One region of the Glutamicibacter mishrai genome, then DNA from elsewhere that is predicted to be linked to it. Evidence: predicted binding sites of a transcription regulator. Region 1 holds the regulator's gene; the other holds the start of a gene.
What was found. The regulator LexA, encoded in region 1, represses DNA repair genes until DNA is damaged. The targets are predictions, from matches to a motif close to TCGAACANNTGTTCGA.
Positions count from the first base shown of each region.

Region 2: the regulator LexA is predicted to act here: its motif matches at 3,312-3,327, upstream of D3791_RS12725 (HNH endonuclease signature motif containing protein).

Region 1 is NZ_CP032549.1:2,908,313-2,915,366, forward strand. It holds gene D3791_RS13685 (ATP-dependent DNA helicase) at 1-1,454, shown strand, start outside; gene D3791_RS13690 (glycoside hydrolase family 76 protein) at 1,557-2,594, shown strand; gene lexA (transcriptional repressor LexA) at 2,662-3,381, opposite strand; gene D3791_RS13700 (LysM peptidoglycan-binding domain-containing protein) at 3,640-3,993, shown strand; gene D3791_RS13705 (histidinol-phosphate transaminase) at 4,077-5,183, shown strand; gene hisB (imidazoleglycerol-phosphate dehydratase HisB) at 5,206-5,826, shown strand; gene hisH (imidazole glycerol phosphate synthase subunit HisH) at 5,827-6,462, shown strand; gene priA (bifunctional 1-(5-phosphoribosyl)-5-((5-phosphoribosylamino)methylideneamino)imidazole-4-carboxamide isomerase/phosphoribosylanthranilate isomerase PriA) at 6,640-7,054, shown strand, end outside.
Region 2 is NZ_CP032549.1:2,697,344-2,704,397, reverse strand. It holds gene D3791_RS12740 (glycine--tRNA ligase) at 1-157, opposite strand, end outside; gene D3791_RS12735 (RNA-binding S4 domain-containing protein) at 338-568, shown strand; gene D3791_RS12730 (alpha/beta hydrolase) at 569-1,219, opposite strand; gene D3791_RS12725 (HNH endonuclease signature motif containing protein) at 1,620-3,179, opposite strand; gene D3791_RS12720 (SHOCT domain-containing protein) at 3,469-3,879, shown strand; gene D3791_RS12715 (SGNH/GDSL hydrolase family protein) at 3,938-4,795, shown strand; gene metX (homoserine O-acetyltransferase MetX) at 4,868-6,001, opposite strand; gene D3791_RS12705 (bifunctional o-acetylhomoserine/o-acetylserine sulfhydrylase) at 6,004-7,054, opposite strand, start outside.

The DNA.
Region 1 (7,054 bases):
AGCAAGTCTCGGTATCCGCGATGGAGTGCTTGGGTTCTCAAAAGTGCCCCATGGCCGACGAATGCTTTTCGGAGATGGCACGCGCTCGTGCGGCAGAATCCGACGTGGTAATCACGAATCACGCATTGCTGGCGGTTTCCGCCTTTGAGGGGTTGTCGGTACTGCCTGATTTTGATGTCGCGATTATTGACGAGGCCCATGAGCTTCAGGATCGTGTGACCAGTTCCGTATCTGGTGCTCTGTCCGCGCGAATGGTGATGACTGCTGCTGGTGGCGCCAAACGCCACTGCGGTGTGAACGTTGATGAAATGGTCAAGGCAGCGAACCGACTGGAGAAGTCCCTGACTGGGATTCCTACTGGGTTGTTGGAGCATGGCCTGCGTGAAGATATGGGAATCGCGCTTAACGACATCGTTGAACAGGCGCGGCTGGCCTTGGCCTTGTCCAAGCCAGAAGCCAATGCACCTGCTGACGGCGGACGTCAGACGGCACGCTCCCAGCTGCAGGCCGTCATGGATGACGCCATTCGAATGCTTGAATCCGAAGAACGAAGAGAAGTTCTCTATACGACGCGCCCTCGGGAATTTGTCGAGGGCCGTGGCTATGTTGAGGCGGAAGAGTCCCAACCTGCAACGTTGAATGTGGCACCGCTATCGGTGGCAGGAAAACTCCGCGAAGGCCTTTTTGATGGCCGTACCGTGGTGCTCACCAGCGCGACCTTGGCCATCGGATCCCAGTTTGATGCGGTGGCCGGTTCGCTGGGGCTGATGGGAGCCGGTGCTCCGTCATGGACCGGCGTTGATGTGGGCAGCCCATTTGATTATCCGAAGCAGGGCATCTTGTACGTCGCCAAGCACCTGCCAAAACCGGGCCGCCAACTCGCGGCCGAGACGCTGGACGAAATTGAAGATCTGATCAAAGCGTCTGGTGGTGGAGCTTTGGCGCTCTTCACATCGAAGCGTTCGGCTGAAGAAGCTGCAAGCATTTTGCGGGAGCGCCTGGATGTAGACATCTTGTGCCAGGGCGAAGCAAGCATGAAGTCCTTGGTTGAGCAGTTTGCGGCCGAGCGGGATACCTGTCTTTTCGGCACGATGACGCTGTGGCAGGGAGTCGATGTTCCTGGGGATTCCTGCCGTTTGGTCATCATCGACAAGATTCCATTCCCGAGACCTGACGATCCAATTTCGAAGGCTCGTACCGAGGACGTCGCCAAACATGGTGGCAATGGTTTCATGCAGGTCTCTGCCACGCATGCCGCGATTCGGTTAGCTCAGGGAGCCGGTCGATTGATCCGTTCGGTCAACGACCGTGGCGTGGTTGCCATCCTTGATTCGCGAATGGCTACGGCTCGTTATGGCAGCTTCCTGAAGGCTACTCTGCCTCCGATGTGGCCAACCGTGGACAAGAAGGTTATTTCTGGGGTTCTGGAGCGGTTGAAGCCCGCTGAAAAGTAGGCTCCAGCTTGTGGGCACCCGAACCTGGTGTCCATGGCTAGCTGAGTGTACTAATGTCTGTGCCACGGGGAAGTCCGAGAATCGGAAGGCAAGATGAAGTCCATGAAGGAGCTGGCGCGTGCCGCGGCTGAAGATACGCACGCCCGTTTTGGCCATAGGCTATTCGGCCTGCCAGGTACGTGGATCGGCCGTCCGTATAGTCTTCGGCACCAGTTGCACGACGGAAGCATGCTCAGCGATATCAACGGTTTTTCGCATCCGTTTGCTGAGTGGAACTACTGGTGGCAGGCCCACTACTTGGATGCCATAATCGATGACGGGTTGGCTTATTTGGCCGATGGCGATCGCGGTGCTGCCCAGAACGAATTACGCCGGGCCAAAGACTTGCTGGCTGGCATCCGAGTGCGGAACTTCGGGGTATTCCCCAACTATTTCTTTGACGATATGGCATGGCTGGCTTTGGCTTGCCAAAGGCTGGTTGGTTTTTCGCGACAGGTTGAAGGACGCAGCCATCGTGGTGCCAAACAGGCCGTGACAACCTTGCGCAAGCAACTCGAAGGCGGCATTGATGACGTCTTGGACGGTGGCCTGTACTGGTCGCGTAAGCGAGACTTCAAGAATGTTCCGGCCAATGCTCCGGCCGCGCTATTTTTCGCGCGCAGCGGTGACCGCGATCAGTCCAGAAAGCTCCTCGACTGGATGCGGACTAAGCTTTTTAGCGGCCATCAGGGACTGTATTTAGATGGACTGCGAATTACTTCCTCAGGGCACAAGATGGAAGAAGCGCTGTACACCTACAACCAGGGGCCAATACTTGGAGCGTTGCTTGAGCTGGGCACTGCCGTCGATTTGGACCACGCCGGAACGCTGGTCCGGGCTACTCGTCGGCATCTGGCTGATGAAGCCGGCATTCTGCCCGTAAACGGAGGAGGAGACGGTAATCTGTTTGCCGGAATCCTCTGCCGCTATTTAGCCCTGTGCGTCAATGACGAGCGATTGGATCATGAAGTTCGAGATATGGCTCAGCAGATGATTTCGTCGACCGCGGGCAGTCTTGTCGATGACGAGCCCCGGCGGCTCTCAGCAGCAGTTCAGCGATGGATGGTCTTCAGCGCTGCAGATCGATGCGATTCGAAGTGAAAACCTGTAGATAGCAAACACGGAAACGGCGCCGAAGCTCATGCATCGGCGCCGTTTTGAGATGTGGTTAGAGCGAGCGCATCACCGAAACAACACGACCCATGATCTTTGCAGCGTCGCCAAGAATCGGCTCGTAGCGCGAGTTCTGCGGAAGCAGCCAGGTGTGCCCATCGCGCTGCCGGAAGGTCTTGACGGTAGCTTCCTCATCGAGCAGCGCAGCGACGATATCACCGTTCTCTGCATTTTGCTGACGGCGGACGACCACCCAGTCCCCATCACAGATGGCTGCATCAACCATGGAATCGCCAGAAACCTTGAGCATGAATAGTTCGCCGTGCCCGACCAACTGGCGAGGCAACGAGAAAACATCTTCAACGGACTGATCGGCAAGGATCGGACCACCGGCGGCGATTCGTCCTACCAGTGGGACCATCGTGGTGTCAGCGGACGTGCTGAGCTCGATCACCATCGCATCCTCGGCGGCCTTGGTGTCGGCATCCTCGGGGGTCGCCGGATTCTCTGCATCATCCGCGAGCTGCAGCGGCAACAGAATTTCCATGGCGCGCGGACGGCGTGGATCTCGGCGAATGTATCCAAGCTTTTCGAGCTGGCTCAACTGGTGAGTGACGCTTGAGAGGCTCTTGAGTCCTACCGAGTCGCCAATCTCACGCATGGATGGTGGATAGCCGTTCTTGCCGATTGCTCGCTGGATGGTTTCCAGGATCTTCTTTTGGCGAATCGTCAGCGAGCGTGCATTCGATCGGGGAGTGCGTTGTGAAGCTGACATGAGATTTTGCCTTCCCTAGCTATCTGACGAAAGTTCAGTGGTCCAAACTGTCGGAGCCAGATGGTGTGATGTTTTCATTGCTCGTCTACTTCGAAATCTTAGTGGATAAGCGAGTTTCTTTCAAAGATTTGTTCGAAAACTTCTGGACAAGTCGGACGAAGCTCTGTTAGAACAGATGTACTAGTTTCGAACACTTCTTCGAAACATAGGCATCGAACACAACTTCGCACCACTCGATAAACTTGAGGAGATAAGGTCATGGCAACTGTCGCACTTGACTCAAATCAAACCCGGACTCCAATGAAGATCCGCATCAACCGCCGTGGTTGGGCGGTATTGGTAGGCATTCCCGTATTTGCACTTACTGTTGCAGCCGCATTCTTCTTCTCGATGTTTGCCTCCAATGCTCACGCATCCTCTGAACTGCCAACGGGTGTCGAAACAATTGACGTGACTGTTATTCCTGGTGACACCGTCTGGAGCCTTGCCAAGGAGTACGCGCAGGGCTATGACGTCACTTCGGCAGTCAACCACATCTCGGAACTCAATTCCCTGCAGGGGAGCGAAATCCACGTGGGCGACTCGCTGTCGATTCCAGTCCTCGCTGGCTAAGGACTCGAAGTGAGTCGGGGGGATTGTTACCTTGACTCGTAGCGGATTCACCCGCGAAGCTGGTCCCCACGTAGACTAAATGCGTGAATGACCGCAGTGAACTTTTGAGTCAGCTGCCCTTGCGTGAGAATCTCCGCGGGCTATCCCCATATGGCGCACCGCAAATCGACGTGCCCATCCAGCTGAATGTCAACGAGAACACCCATCCGCTTCCTCAAACTGTCGTGGAAGCCATTGCGCAGGAAGTCGCTAAAGCGGCGACTAGTCTGAACAGATATCCAGATCGTGAATTCACCGAACTGCGAGAACTTCTTGCCGATTATCTTGGTCACTCCCTGACCGCCGAGAATATCTGGGCGGCGAACGGATCCAACGAAATCCTGCAGCAGATCCTACAAGCCTTTGGCGGACCTGGGCGGAGCCTCATGAGCTTCGGCCCTACCTATTCCATGTATCCGTTGCTCGCTAGCGGGACTGATACGGCTTACATCGCCGGAGAACGTTCAGAGGACTTCACCCTCTCCGCAGAATCAGCCGCGCAACAAGTCCGCGAACATAAGCCGAACATCGTCTTCCTGTGCTCCCCCAACAACCCCACAGGTACTGCGCTCGGCCTCGACGTGATCACTGCTGTCTACGATGCCGCGAGCGAGCACAACGGCATGGTCATTGTGGATGAGGCCTACGCCGAATTTTCCCTGTCGAGCACAAAATCAGCGCTGACCCTGCTTGAAGGACGGCAGCGCTTGATCGTCTCGCGCACCATGTCCAAGGCCTTCGGCCTGGCGGGCGCCCGCGTTGGCTACCTCGCAGCAGCGCCCGAAGTCACCGATGCGATCCGCCTCGTGCGATTGCCTTACCACCTGTCGGCTGTCACCCAGGCAACAGCAATTGCGGCGCTGAAAAACATTGATCTTTTGCTGGCCCAGGTAGAAGACATCAAGTCCCAGCGAGACCGAATTGTTGCCCGTCTCAAAGAGCTGGGGCTCAATCCTTCAGTCTCAGACTCCAACTTCGTCTTCTTCGGCGGACTGGAGAACCCTCACGCGGTATGGGAAGGCCTATTGGAAGCTGGCATTATTGTCCGCGACAATGGGATCCCGGGAACTCTGCGTGTAACTGCCGGAACCGAATCAGAAACTACTGCGTTCTTGGATCACCTAGCCGAGCTGCTCGGTGCGGAAAAGTAAGCAAGAACAAGCGAAGGAAGACATGTCTGCCGAATTGATTGGCGCACGTCGCGCCCGCATGGAACGCGTCACCAGCGAATCGTCTGTATTCGTGGAACTGGATCTCGATGGCACCGGCGTGTCAGAGATCAGCACTTCGGTGCCGTTCTACGACCACATGCTCACCGCGCTGTCGAAGCACTCCCTGATCGACCTGACAGTCCGAGCCACGGGCGATACCCACATCGACGTGCACCACACCGTCGAAGACACCGCGATCACTATTGGCGAAGTGCTGCGCGTAGCCCTGGGCAACAAGGCGGGAATCCGACGCTTCGGCACCGCATACGCTCCTTTGGATGAAGCGCTCTCGCGCTCGGTTGTGGACGTTTCGGGCCGCCCATACCTGGTTCACACCGGTGAACCGGCAGGGCAGGAATACCATTTGATCGGCGGCCACTTCACTGGCTCGATGACTCGCCACGTCTTCGAAGCCATCACCTTCCACGCACAAATTTGTGCGCATATCGAGGTGCTATCGGGCCGCGATCCTCATCATATTGTCGAGGCCCAATTCAAGTCCTTTGCACGAGCACTGCGCGAAGCTGTCGAGTTCGACGAACGCATGGGCGACAAGATTCCATCCACGAAGGGTGCACTGTAAGTGGAAAAGAAAAATGTAGTTGTTCTCGACTACGGTTCGGGCAACGTCCGTTCTGCGGTACGAGCGCTGGAAGCCGCAGGTGCGTCGGTTGAACTGACCGCGGACCCAGAGAAGGTCATGAACGCTGATGGGCTCGTTGTCCCCGGTGTTGGCGCCTACGCCTCGGTGATGGAACAGCTGACCAAGATTGGCGCACTGCGCTGGATCGGCCGGCGCATTGCTGGTGGGCAACCGGTATTGGGAATCTGCGTTGGCCACCAGGTCTTCTTCGAAGAAGGTGTTGAGCACGGAGTCAAGACCGCCGGTATCGGCGAATGGCCCGGCACCGTCGAGCGTCTGAAGTCAGACGTCATCCCGCATATGGGGTGGAATACCGTTCAGCCGCCAGAAAGCAGCAAGCTATTCGCCGGCGTTGAGAACGAGCGTTTTTACTTTGTGCACTCCTACGCCGTGCAGAAGTGGGAATTCGATGTGACTCAGCCAGCGATGACTCCACCGCAGGTTACGTGGAGCACCCATGGGACGCCTTTTGTCGCGGCAGTGGAAAACGGCCCGCTCTCGGCGGTGCAGTTCCACCCGGAAAAATCCGGGGAAGCCGGCGCGCAGCTTCTGCGCAACTGGCTGGGCACCCTGTAAGCATGTGGACCATCGTGCTTGGGTTCGTCGGCGCATTTCTGGCAGGTGGAGCGATCTCGCTCAAAAGCCAGAAGGCCCATATTTCATGGGTTATCGCGCTATGGGTACTCGCGGCTATGAGCATTATTGCCGCATGGGTCTTGACCCTCTAAAAATCATTACTTCACTAAGGACATCATGAGCGAGCAACCAATTCTCGAACTATTGCCTGCAGTAGACATCGCCGGGGGACAGGCCGTTCGACTGGTACAGGGCGAGGCCGGATCCGAAACCGGCTACGGCGACCCGCTGGAAGCGGCGCTTTCCTGGCAGAACGCCGGTGCCGAATGGCTGCACCTCGTTGACTTGGACGCGGCGTTCGACCGCGGCAGCAACGTCGAGATCGTGCAGCGTATCGCCAAGGAACTGAATATCAAGGTGGAACTCTCCGGTGGCATCCGCGACGATGCCTCCCTGGACCGCGCCTTGGAATTTGGCGCCACCCGGGTCAACTTGGGCACCGCTGCGCTGGAGAATCCGGAATGGACCAAGCAGGCCATTGCCCGCCACGGCGACAAGATCGCAGTGGGCATGGACGTTCGCGGCACCACGT
Region 2 (7,054 bases), 210 kb from region 1:
GCCACCACTCGCGCTTGATGTTTTCCTTCAGTTCGGTACCGAGGGGTCCGTAATCCCATGCGGAACGGGAACCACCGTAAATTTCACCAGCCTGGAAAACGAAGCCTCGACGCTTTGCGAGGGAAATTACCTGATCTAGCTTGGACTGTGGCGCCATATCAACTCCAATGGAAATTACGAGGCCGCTGGTTGCGGTCCGTAGAAAAATACATACCGTTCAAGGGTATCGTTTCCAAGGCCGTGAGACTAAGTGAATGCGGGTAACGCGAAAGTGAACTTCCCCGCTCTTGCCCTCATCGTGGCGCGGCTGGCCCAGTTATAGGGAAGAATAGTAGCCATGAGTGCCAACGAAGCTTTTGACCTAGAAATCCGCGACGAATCGATCCGCTTGGGCCAGCTGCTTAAACTGGCTTCCCTTGCCGAAGACGGCATCCACGCCAAGGAGCTTATTTCCGAAGGCGTTGTCACGGTCAATGGCGCAGTGGATACCCGCCGCGGGGCCCAGATCCGCCCCGGCGACGTCGTCTGCGTTAACGGCGAGTGCGTTAAAGTGACCTCCCAGCAGTAGTTACTCCTGCCCAAGCACCACTTTCTTGAGGAACGCATCGACGTCTTCAAGTTCATCCATGCTGACCGAGTGCCCGATTTGCGGGTAGGTCTCGCTGGTCAGCTCGGCATGCTTGGACACCCATCCAAGCGTGAACGCGATCTTGTCCTGGGTAATCACCGGATCGGCAAGGTCCCTGCCCCAGAACAGCGGAATCGGGTTCTGCTGCAGTTTTTCGTCGTCGAAGATCTCTAGGTCTCGTGGTTCAACGGCAAAGCCTGATAGGCCAACCACTGCGGTAATGGCCTCGCGCTGATATCGGGCCAAGGATGTTGCCATTGCCATCCCCTGCGAGAAACCCAGCAGCGTGATCGAGGAGTGCTGCTTGCTCAGTGGCTCCAGCAACTGCCACAACGCAACAACGCTATGTGAAACGGCTTCACTCGAATAGTCGATTTCTTGCGTGAGCGGGAACCAGCAGAATCCTGGCCCAGCCTGCAGCGGTGCGCGCGCGGATAAGTAGGTGAACTCTTCGGGCAGGTAGCGCGATAGACCCATCAGGTCTTGTTCATTTGATCCATAACCATGCAGGAACACCAGCAACGGGGTGCCCAAGCGAGAATCGTCGTTGCGGGAAATGATGGCCACTGGCGCGGTATCGGATGAAGTCATGTGCTCAAGATTAGCGAATAGACATCGTCGAGGTTGGGCCTATTGCCCTATGTCCTTTGGCTAGTGAACGAAAAATCTTGTCATTCCATCTCGTGGATCACCACCTCTGCGGATGCACAGAAGTTCCCACCCACTCGTCTTCGTGACTGAAAAAACTTGTCAATATGGATCCGACCGTGGAGTAGGACCAATCGTCAGGCAGTTCCGCATCTACTGACTGAAAAAAATTTTCATTCACGCCGACAGGAATTCTTGTAGTCGGCATTCCGACGGTTTGAGGCCGCATGGATCTAAGGTCATCAGCTTCATCGCCGATACCGGTAAATGATTATGGGTGGTTTGAAGTCCCTTAATGACTGAAAATTTTTGTCATTCAACGAATCACTTTGGGTCCGCCAAATCAGGCGGAATTAAGATTTGATTCCGGCTGTTCCGGATAGCTGAGAACCCGAAGCGTATCCGCATTGAGCTGGACCTGCGGGATTAGTGGCGGTTCAGGCCTCTGAGGACAGTGATCATTTATATGATCCAGGTTTTCAACAACGTCAACGCTTTCCGGCGTGATGATGACATGCAGCCCATGCGGCGTGAGCCAAGACCTCGTCCCGTCGGGCCTTGCATGGATTTTCCACCCCAGTGCGTGCTTGAACATCTGATGCTGCTTGCACAGCAGATGCATATTGTCGCGGTCAGTCTCTCCACCATGCGCCCAGTCATCAATATGATCCATTTCCGAAACGTCAGCAGGGCGCCGGCATCCGGGGAAACAACAGTGAACATCCCTGTGCCGCAGGAGGTCCTTCATTCCTTGCGTTGGGGTGTACTTCCTACGTTCAACATCAATTACCGCGCCGGTCCACGGATCAGTGAGGACCCGCTGGAATGATGGAGCGTCTTTCGCCAGCTCAAGCGCTAATCCAACGGGGATAGGCCCAACGCCTTCCAAATCAGCAAGGGCTTTGTTGGGATTCGCCAGCATTTCCAACGCTGGAATAGTGATCGATAAGCGAGGCTTCAGCGGCGAACCGTCGCTACCAGGCCAGCCATTGATCAAGGCATCCGCATACACGTCTGCCATCTGCTGCTCAAGAGTGCGTTCATCTTTTGGATCATTATCTTGGCCCACCGTCCAACGAAGAGTGCTCATGATGGACTTGATGACGTCGGAACGGTGGGTCAGCTGGATGGTTCCCATACCGGAAGCGTCGTCGAACCAGTGCGTTACCTTACGCGCGGCCTCTGACTTATTGCGGCGTTCCTGCGCTGATTCCGGATTCATCCGATCATGTTGCCTGCGTGCTTTCTGATAGACAGTGTCGTCGCTGGCAGTCTTTGCAAGCGGTAGCAAGAGATGCTCCATGATCTCGATTTGCTCTGGTGCCAAGTCCTGCGAGAACTTCACAATGTAGTGAGCCGCCTTGACCGTGATTTCCCCGGCAGCAAGTGCTATCAAAGTGTCATTGCAGACATGGCGCAAGCCCTTTGCATAGAACATGCGCTTGCCCACCATTTGCGGAGTTTCCCTCAGCGCAACCGCGGCCTCGGCCACAAAATTGGCATTGATCGTCTGATCAGAGCTGGGGTCTACACGATAGAATTCGGCACTCCGCTCAGCTTCGCGAACATCGTCCGGGTTGGAAGCGCGCAGCTCAGCAAGGTTATCTACGAAGCCCACTCCAATCTGCTCAACAGTATCCGCCAGTAAGGTGGACGTCATAGCGTCCAAGGAGCCATGGAGCTGCTGAATGGTCCTCAGACGTTCTAGTGCATCAGAAGCACTTTGCACCGGCCCCGCGTTAAACAGGTCTTCAGCTCGCTTCATGACCGGTCCATAAAAAATCTGATGCGAAAGATACTGCGAAAAGATGGAGCGTGGACGAGACTCCTTGCGAGTGCCCGGAGGGCTCAGCGGTAGACGATGTTCATCGTCATAATCTTCAGAATAATTTGGATTGCTCATATCTAATTTTCCCGCGAGCGTCCGACAAAATAGCCCGGAATCATACGGATTGTGGACAATGATCTCTGTTTTTTGCCCGAAAATTTCAGCCGAGAAAAAGGATGGTCTTCAAGCCTGCGCAGATTCGAAGACGCGAACAGCCACTTGATGTTGATTGCGATTTGATAAAAGTTCCAGGTTCAGCAAGTTCTATCAAATAAACCATGCTTGACTAGTAATAAGATCTATTTGCCCAAACTAATGATTATTTCCCTGGCGATATTGCCAGGTGCCGACGAACGAAGGTGCAATGAGAAGCAGCGAGGTTAATTATGACTATGACAAGTCACTGCCAACCGATGAAGCCAGCTTTGGATACATGGAGGATGAATTTTCCACGAGTTCCGATCTTGTTGATGCCACATTCTCCGTGATGCCCATACTCTTAGGGTTGGTTGCCGTAGTTTTCGTCGCCGTCGTGATTTTCATTGTTTATGCCCAGGCACGGAATTCGCGCAAGATCAAAAGCGCGGGCCTGGATCCTATTACTTTCGAAACCGATTTGAAGACTAAATTGGCACAATCCAATCTATTGGCACCGAAGCAGTCGTTGGAAGCAAAGCTGGAGGAGCTAACGAGCCTGCGGTCCCGCGGTGTCATCTCGAACGATGAATATTTGCAGGCCCGCCAGGATCTGCTCAAAGGCTGGGGCGAGGGGTGAAGCAGATCATCCCCAAGACTGATTGACGGATAGTTACCATAGGGTAACAATGTAGATTGTGCCTAAAGATTTTGACCTTGAAACTCCCGAATCCGCAATAGAGTCGCTTCATCCTTGGCGTCGTTATGTCGCATTGGGTGACTCGTTCACCGAAGGAATCGGCGATCCCGATCCATCAAATCCCGGCCGGCACTTGGGCTGGGCCGATCGACTGGCTCAGGAGCTGAGCAGCACAGTTCCAGATTTCGCCTACGCAAACCTGGCAATCCGCGGCCGGCTGATCGGACAGATCGTGGCCGAACAGGTAGCTCCCGCCATTGATTTGAAGCCGGACCTGATCTCCTTGTGCGCCGGCGGCAACGACGTGCTGCGGCCAGGCGGGGATCCGGATAAGATCGCCGACATTCTTGACGGCGCGGTATCGAAGCTCAGCGCGACGGGCGCGACCCTGCTGATCGTCACCGGTCCTGATATCCGCGATACGCCGGTGCTGGGAAGCATCCGCGGCAAGGTGGCCATCTACAACGAGAATATTCGCACCGTGGCTGCGCGGTACGACGCGATTGTGGCCGACATGTGGGCGCTGCGCGAATTGCATCAGGCCCAGATGTGGGCGCCGGATCGCCTGCACTTCTCCCCCATGGGCCATCAGCGCATTGCCGCCATGGCGTTGGAATCCTTGAACGTGCCGCATTCGATCGACACCGAGGTCGCGCCGGCGGCAGATATCCGAAGCTGGCGCGAGGCGCGGATCGAAGACCTGCAGTGGGCTCGCGAGCACCTGGCGCCGTGGGTGCTGCGCCGGTTGCGCCACCAGTCCTCAGGCGATGGCATTACCCCCAAGCGCCCGTCGGCTGCGCCATTCACCGCGCCGAAGCCCAATGATTCGCTGGGCGCCGGCGACAGCGCGCAGTAACCGGGCATTAGACAGCACGAAGGGACAGCGTCCACCGATCACTGGTGGGAGCTGTCCCTTCGCTTTATGCTTCTAGCGGCTGAAAACCCGGCTGCGCAAGACTCCGTCGAGCTGGCTGGCATCGGTCAGGAAGCCATCGTGGCCGATCGGCGAATCGATGTAATGCACCGTCGTGGGGGTCGCCAAGTTGGCCGCAAGCATCTCGGATTGCTCCGGGAAATACAGGCGGTCCGAGTTGACCGCGGCAACCACCACGTTGACCTTGTCCAGGCGCGCCAAGGCGACCTGCAGCGACTCGTAGCCGCGGGCCACATCGTGGCTCATCAGCGCCTCGGTCAGCACCAGGTAGCTGTTGGCATCAAAGCGGTTCACCAATTTGGTGGCCTGATGATCCAGGTAGCTTTCCACCTGGTAGCGGCCGCGCGGGCCGTCCAGCTGGCCTGTGGGCTGCTCGCCGGGCTGCGCGGTGCGCCCGAAGCGGGCCTCCAGCTCGGCTGCCGAGCGGTAGGTGATGTGCGCAAGGCGCCGAGCCAGGCCGAGCCCGGCATCCGGACGAGCCCCGTTGCTGTAGTAATCGCCGCCGTTGAAGTTCGGGTCCAGCCTGATGGACTGGGCCTGCACCTGGGCGAAGGCGATCTGTTCGGCCGTGGCTTGGGCGCAGGAAGCCATCACCACCAGGTTCTTGACCTGTTCGGGGAATTCGACCGCGTACTCCAACGCTCGCGCGCCACCCATCGATCCGCCGATCACCGCATGCCAGGAGGTGATTCCCAGCAATTGCGCGAGGCGGGCTTCAAGGCGCACCGAATCCTTGATGGTGACGAACGGGAAGCGTGAGCCGTAGGGCACGCCGTGCTCGTCGAGCGAGGACGGGCCGGTGGATCCATTGCAGCCGCCGACCATATTCACGGCAAGCACGAAGTACTTATCGGTGTCGATCGTGGCCCCGGGGCCGACAAATCCGTCCCACCAGCCAGCGCTGTGCGCGTCGCCTTGGGCAACATGGGCGTCGCCGGTCAGCGCGTGCATTACCAGCACGGCGTTGGACCGGTCGTCATCCAAGGTTCCCCAGGACTCATAGGCCAGCTCTACCTGCGGCAGGTAGCCGCCGAATTCGAAGTGGTGCTCACCGACGGCACTACGGCGCATCATGCCGTCTTGGCCGCCGGCGAGCTGTGGTTCTTCGGTGGTTGCAATGGATGCCATTCCTAAAGGGTTTCCTGCAATTCCTTGTTATCGCCGGCCGCGGAATCCAGGGCGGCAACAGCGTTGAAGCCCAGTTCCAAGTCGGCGAGGATGTCCTTGATGTTCTCCAGGCCGACGCTGATGCGGACCAGGCCGGGGCTTACGCCGGCGGCGATCTGATCGGCCTCGGAAAGCTGTGCGTGGGTGGTGGAGGCCGGGTGGATGGCCAGCGAGCGGACATCGCCGATGTTGGCCACGTGCGAGTGCAGCTCCAGCGCGTTGACAAACGCCTGTCCGGCGGCAGCGCCACCGGCAAGCTCGAAAGCGATAATCGATCCGGCACCGTGCTCGGAATACTTCTTCGCGCGCTCGAACCATGGCGAGGAGGCCAGGCCCGCATAGGCGACCTTCTGCACCTCGGCGCGGGCTTCGAGCCAGCTGGCTACCTCGCGCGCATTTTCGCCGTGGCGCTCGATGCGCAGGGACAGGGTTTCCAGCCCCTGGGCGATCAGGAAGGCGTTGAATGGCGAGACTGCGGAGCCCAGGTCGCGCAGCAGCTGCACGCGCGCCTTGAGGATGTAGGCCAGGTTGGCGCCGAGGATGCCGTCCACGCCCAGATCGCGGGCGAAGACCAGGCCGTTGTAGGACTCATCGGGGGTATTGAAGCCCGGGAAGCGCTGCGGGTCCTTGGCGAAGTCGAAGTTGCCCGAGTCCACGATCACCCCGGCGATCGCGTTGCCGTGGCCGCCGAGGAACTTGGTGGCCGAGTGGATCACGATGTCGGCGCCGAATTCGATCGGGCGGATCAGGTACGGGGTGGCCAGGGTGTTGTCCACCAGCAGCGGCACGCCGTTTTCATGGGCGATCTTGGCGACTTCTTCGATGTCCAGCACGTCTTGGCGCGGGTTGGAAATGGTTTCGCCGAAGAACGCCTTGGTGTTCGGGCGGACCGCGTCGCGCCAGTCCTGCAGGTTATCCGGGTCGGCCACGAAGGTGACTTCGATGCCCAGGCGCTTGAGGGTGTGCTTGAGCAGGTTCTGGGTTCCGCCGTACAGGCTGGGGCTAGCCACCAGG